One region of the Nonomuraea polychroma genome, then DNA from elsewhere that is predicted to be linked to it. Evidence: riboswitches for the same ligand, from Rfam matches in the RefSeq annotation. Region 1 holds a riboswitch; the other holds the start of a gene.
What was found. A riboswitch is a leader RNA that binds a small molecule or an ion and turns the genes downstream of it on or off. The one in region 1 is predicted to bind cobalamin.
Positions count from the first base shown of each region.

Region 2: linked by a shared signal. The riboswitch ahead of cobN (cobaltochelatase subunit CobN) and the one ahead of EDD27_RS26445 (ribonucleoside-diphosphate reductase subunit alpha) in region 1 are both predicted to bind cobalamin.

Region 1 is NZ_SAUN01000001.1:5,791,014-5,794,213, reverse strand. It holds gene EDD27_RS26455 (SAM-dependent methyltransferase) at 1-47, shown strand, start outside; gene EDD27_RS26450 (tripartite tricarboxylate transporter substrate-binding protein) at 166-1,113, shown strand; cobalamin riboswitch at 1,118-1,313, shown strand; gene EDD27_RS26445 (ribonucleoside-diphosphate reductase subunit alpha) at 1,400-3,200, shown strand, end outside.
Region 2 is NZ_SAUN01000001.1:10,178,354-10,181,553, reverse strand. It holds gene cobN (cobaltochelatase subunit CobN) at 1-1,335, opposite strand, end outside; cobalamin riboswitch at 1,372-1,552, opposite strand; gene cobG (precorrin-3B synthase) at 1,586-2,758, shown strand; gene EDD27_RS47270 (precorrin-8X methylmutase) at 2,755-3,200, shown strand, end outside.

The DNA of each region.
Region 1 (3,200 bases):
TTCCGTCGTCACTTATGGCGGGCGTCGCGAGAAAAGCGGCTATTTGAGCGAATAAATCGCTACATTTCGGGTTCTGTCCCCGGCGTGATCTCAACGCGTACGTGTGCATCTCTCTGTAATGGGTGAATAACTTGGAGTAAGGAGGCGTACGCGAAGGAGAGGCACATGCGCCGTCGGCGGTTCTTCGCATGGGGACTGGGCGTGGTCGCGTGCGCGGCCGGCTGCGGGACCGAGCGCTTCATCGGTGGCGCGCCGGGGCTGCGGAGCGAGTTCTCCATCAACCCGGCCGGCCGCCGCTGGGACCGGGTCGGGCAGGCGTTCGCCGGCGCGGCCCGCGCCTCCGGCTACCAGACCGGCGCCGGCACGAAGATCACCCTGACCGGCCTGCCCGCACTGGCCGCCGCCGAGCTGAACCACGGCCAGACGCCGCTCTACACCGCCACCCCGCTGTCCAGGCTGGCCGGTGACGTGGAGGTCGTGGTCGTTCCCGGAGACTCCCGCTTCAAGGACTTCGACGAGTTCGGCGCCCATCTGCTCGCCCGGCCGGGAGAGACGCTGCTGGCCGGCGGGCCGCAGGGGGCGCCCGACCACCTGCTGTTCGGCCTGATCGCCAAGGGCCTCGGCGCGGACACCAGGCAGGTCGACTACACCGGCTACCCGGGCAGTCAGGAGGTCGCGGCCGCGCTGTTGTCCGGCGAGGTCGCGGCGGGCGCGGGGCTGCTCGCGGACTGGCGTGAGAGCATCGGCAAGGGCCGCGTGCGGGCGCTGGCCGTCTCCTGCGCCGTCCGCGTGCCCGACCTCGACGTGCCGACGCTGCTGGAGTCCGGCGTACGCGTGGACTTCGCCGACTGGACGGCCGCCTTCGGGCCCGACGACATGCCGGACGAGAGCCGCGAGGCCGCCATCCGCATGTGCGAGGACGTCACCGGCTCGACCAGCTGGCAGGCCGCCTGCCGGGCGAGCGGCTGGATCTCGATCCCGCTCAGCGGCGACGACTTCAGACGATGGCTCGCCTCCGAGGTGGCGCGCACCCGCGCCGTCCTGCGGGATCTCGGATTGGTGGACACGACCAAAGCCACAACATGCTGGGGTAGTTGCGGGAACGGCCACTAGATGTAGGATCCTGGTCGTCGCTGGTTCGCCTCCCCGGAGGCGGAGCAAAAGGGAACCCGGTGCGATTCCGGGGCTGCCCCGCAGCGGTGAGCGGGAACGACCGCCGTCATGAGCACTGGAGCGATCTGGGAAGCGACGGCCAGTAGGAGCTGTTGAGCGCGCCCGCGAGCCCGAAGACCTGCCAGCGGCATGCAGTGTCCATGGCCTCGAGGGAGGGCCGGGAGCGACGGGGACCCGCCATGCTCTCGCGTGCCCTCACGGGGATGAGCTCGCGAGGAGAGAGCACGTGACGCAGGTCATTGAGATCGACCGTCGGCTGGCCATCGAGGAGGCCGCGGCACGGGTGATCGCCGACCCGGCCAACTCCCGGGTCGCCGCCCGGCTGCTGGCCGAGGAGATCGCCGACGAGGCGGCCGGCCACGGGGTGCGGTCGTTCTCCGAGTCCATCGCCGCCACTCATGCGGCCGGGCTGATCCAGGACGGGCTGGCCGCGTTCGTCGCCGCGCACGCCGCCGAGCTGGACGCGCTGGTGGGGGAGGAGGCCGACGGCCGGTTCGAGTACTTCGGCCTGCGTACCGTCTACGACCGCTACCTGCTGCGCCACCCCGAGACGCGGGCCGTGCTGGAGCGGCCGCAACACTTCTTCCTGCGCGTGGCCTGCGGGCTGTCGGAGACGGTCGGGGAGGCTGCCGAGCTCTATGCCCTGATGTCCACGCTGTCCTACCTGCCCAGCTCGCCCACGCTGTTCAACTCCGGCGCCCGCCGGCCGCAGCTGTCGTCGTGCTTCCTGCTCGACTCGCCGCGCGACGAGCTGGAGTCGATCTACGACAGGTACGGCCAGGTGGCGCGGCTGTCGAAGTACGCCGGTGGCATCGGCATCTCCTGGACCCGGGTGCGCTCGCGCGGTTCCCTGATCCGGGGCACGAACGGCCACTCCAACGGCATCGTCCCGTGGCTGCGTACCCTCGACTCCTCGGTCGCGGCGGTCAACCAGGGCGGCCGGCGCAAGGGCGCGGCCTGCGTCTACCTGGAGACCTGGCACGCCGACATCGAGGAGTTCCTGGAGCTGCGCGACAACACGGGCGAGGACGCGCGCCGCACCCACAACCTCAACCTGGCCAACTGGGTGCCCGACGAGTTCATGCGCCGGGTGGAGGCCGACGAGGTCTGGTCGCTGTTCGACCCGAAGGAGGTGCCCGACCTCACGGACCTGTACGGGGAGGCGTTCACGGCCGCGTACCGGGCCTACGAGGCCGCCGGGCGGTATGTCCGGCAGATCCCCGCCCGCACCCTCTACGGCCGCATGATGCGCACTCTCGCCCAGACCGGCAACGGCTGGATGACGTTCAAGGACGCCGCCAACCGCACCTCCAACCAGACCGCCCGCCCCGAGAACGTCATCCACCTGTCGAACCTGTGCACCGAGATCCTCGAGGTCACCAGCGACGCCGAGACCGCCGTGTGCAACCTCGGCTCGATCAACCTGGCGGCCCACCTCACGGGGCGCCTCGCCGGCGCCGACATGGACTGGGAGCGGCTGCGCCGCACCGTCCGCACCGCGGTGCGCTTCCTCGACCGCACCATCGACCTGGGGTTCTATCCGACGCCTGAGGCCGAGGCGGCCAACAAGCGGTGGCGGCCGATCGGTCTCGGCGTGATGGGCCTGGCCGACGTGTTCTTCACGCTGCGGCTCCCGTTCGACTCCCCGCAGGCCCTCGCCCTGTCCACGCGGATCGCCGAGGAGATCGCGCTGGCCGCGTACGACACCTCGGCCGACCTGGCCGCCGAGCGCGGCAGGCACCCGTCGTACGCCGACACCCGTGCGGCCGGGGGAGTCCTGCACCCGGACCACTACGTGGGAAGCACCCCTCCCTGGGACGCCCTGCGAGAGAAGATCGCGATCAACGGTCTCCGCAACTCGCTCATGATCGCCATCGCGCCGACCGCCACGATCGCCTCCATCGCCGGCTGCTACGAGTGCATCGAGCCGCAGGTGTCCAACGTGTTCAAGCGTGAGACCCTGTCCGGCGAGTTCCTCCAGGTCAACCGCTACCTGGTGGCCGACCTGCAGGCGCGCGGGCTGTGGA
Region 2 (3,200 bases), 4.4 Mb from region 1:
CGGCGGCGGCCCCCAGTGCCGCTCCATCCCCGCCCGCAGGTCCTCGGGCAGGGTGCGGTACCAGCGCTCGTAGGAGGCGGCGGAGATGCGTACCGGATTGCCCGCCAGGTGCTCCTCGGTCAGCCAGTCCTGGTCCTGGCCGCCGGCCGCGATCAGCGCGTGGATGAGCGCGTCGCCGTCCTGCTCGGCCACCCCGGGGAAGCCCTCGCCCAGGTCGTAGCCCGCTTCGGCGAGCTTGGCCAGCAGCCTCACCGTGCTGGCCGGGGTGTCCAGGCCGACCGCGTTGCCCACACGGGAGTGCTTGGTCGGGTACGCCGACAACATCACGACCAGGCGGCGCTCGGCAGGCGGGGTGTGCCGGAGCAGCCCGTGCCGTACCGCGATGCCCGCTACCCGGGCGGCCCGCTCGGGGTCGGCGACGTAGACGGTCAGCCCCTCGGGGTCGATCTCCTTGAACGAGAACGGCACCGTGATGATCCGCCCGTCGAACTCCGGAATGGCCACCTGCGAGGCGGCGTCCAGCGGCGACAGGCCGTCGTCGTTCTCCTCCCACGCCTGCCTGCTGGTGGTCAGGCAGAGCCCCTGCAGGATCGGCACGTCCAGGGCGGCCAGCGCGCCCACGTCCCACGCCTCGTCGTCCCCGCCCGCGCTCGCCGTGGCGGGGCGCGAGCCGCCCGCCGCCAGCACGGTCACCACCAGCGCGTCGGCGGCGCGCAGGGTGTCGAGCAGCTCGGGCTCGGCGGTGCGCAGGGAGGAGCAGAAGACCGGCAGCGCCTGCCCCCCGGCCTCCTCGACGGCCGCGCAGAGCGTCTCCACGAACGCGGTGTTGCCGGCCATGTGATGCGCGCGGTAGTAGAGCACACCGATCACGGGTCCCGGCCCGGGCCGTGCGCCGCGTTCCAGCAGCCCCCAGGAGGGCGTGCGCTCCGGCGGCGCGAATCCCCGTCCGGTCAACAGCACCGTGTCCGACAGGAACGCGTGCAACTCGGTCAGGTTGGACGGCCCGCCATGGGCGAGGTAGGCGTGGGCCTCGGCGCAGACGCCGCCGCTGACCGTGGACAGCTCCATCAGCTCGGCGTCCGGCGCCTGCTCACCGCCCAGCACCACCACCGGACGAGGGCCGGCCAGCAGCGCATCCAGGCCCTCCTCCCAGGCGCGCCGGCCGCCGAGCAGGCGTACCACGACCAGGTCGACGCCCTCCAGGAGGGCGGGCAGATCCTCGGCCGCCAGCCGGGCCGGATTGCCCAACCGGTAGGCGGCGCCGCTGGCGCGTGCGCTCAGCAGGTCGGTGTCGGAGGTGGAGAGCAGCAGGACGGTACGGCTGTCGCCAGGCACGACGCAATCCTCCCTCGGGGTCCTCGCCCCGGTCGCGGGTGTCGCGACGGCTGGAGTCTCCTGACTCCCGGATCAGCGCTCACCCCGGCCTTCCCACCCGTCGCCGGGCAGTGGCCTGCGGTGGGGTTCGCTCCCCGGTCACAGTGGCGGGACCGCGCCGGATTCGCACCGGCTTCCTCCCTTGCCATCGCCTATCGAGGAGCCTACGACAGGAGCGACTCCCGCCAGAAGTGGCGTTACCATCCTGATCGTGTCCATAGCCGACTTTTCCGGACGGGTGCGCCCTGATGCCTGTCCGGGGGCGCTACAGGTGCACGAGGCCGCCGACGGCGCGCTGGCCCGGATTCGCCTGCCCGGCGGCGCCATCTCACCCGCCCAGCTCCGCACGGTGGCGGCCGGTGCGGCCGACCTCGGCTCGGGCGTGATCGAGCTGACGTCCCGGGCGAACGTGCAGGTGCGTGGCCTGCGTTCGCCCGCCGCCTTCGCCGAGGGGATCGCCGCCGCCGGCCTGCTGCCGTCGGCGGCGCACGAGCGGGTGCGCAACATCGTGGCCTCGCCGCTCGGCGGGCGCGGGCGCGCGGGGCTGCTCGACACCCAGCCGTTGGTGGAGGCGCTGGACCGGACACTGTGTGCGCTGCCCCGCCTGGCCGGGCTGCCGGGACGGTTCCTGTTCGCGGTGGACGACGGCACCGGCGACATGCCTGGGCTCGGCGCCGACGTCACGTTCGTCCCCGGCGCTGCGAAGGGGCGGCTGCTGCTGGCGGGGGTGGATGCCGGGCTCGCTGTGGGGGCGGATGTGGCGGTCCGACGGATGATCGCCGCCGCCGAGGCGTTCCTCGACGAACGGGAGAGCTCCGGAGGAGAACGGGCCGCCTGGCGGATCGGGGAGCTGGCGGACGGGCCGGCCCGGATCGCGGCCCGGCTCGGCGCTGCCGGAGACCGTGCCACGACGCCCCTTCCCGCCGTGCCTGCGCAGCGCGCTGGGCGCATCGATCAGCGTGATGGCCGCGTGGCGCTGGAGGCCGTGGTGCCGCTCGGACGGCTGTCCGCCGCACAGGCACGCACCATCGCTGACGTGGCCTGTGACCGCGTGCCCATCCGGTTCACGCCGTGGCGGACCATCGTGCTCCTTGACGTGCCGCCTGCCGGCGCCGACGGGGTGACGCGGAGCTTGGAGGCGGCCGGGCTGGTCACCGACCCGGCGTCGCCCTGGGTCGGCGTGAGCGCCTGCACCGGCCGTCCGGGCTGCGCCAAGTCGCTGGCCGACGTGCAAGAAGACGCGCGGCGCTGGGTGGCGGCCCTTGACAGTCCTCCGGCGACACCCGTGCACTGGGCCGGTTGCGAGCGGCGCTGCGGGCTGCCGCGCGGCCAGGTCGTCCAGATGATCGCCACCGGCGACGGATACCAGGAAAGGCAGCAGTGAGCGACTACCTCCGCGACGGCGCCGAGATCTACCGGCGCTCGTTCGCGACCATCCGCGCCGAGACCGACCTCACCGGGATGCCGCCCGAGGTGGCGCAGGTTGCGGTACGGATGATCCACGCCTGCGGCATGACCGACCTCGTCGCCGACCTGGACTGGTCGCCGGGGGTCGTCGTCCGGGCCCGCGAGGCGCTGCGTGGTGGAGCGCCCGTGCTGTGCGATGCGCAGATGGTCGCCTCCGGCGTGACCAGGCGCAGGCTGCCCGCGGACAACGACGTGGTGTGCACACTGAGCGACCCCGGCGTGCCGGAACTGGCCGAGCGGCTCGGCACCACGCGCAGCGCCGCGGCACTGGAGCTCTGGCGCGACCGCCTCGACGGCGCTGTGGTGGCGATCGGCAACGCGCCGACCGCGCTGTTCCGGCTGCTGGAGCTGGTCGCAGA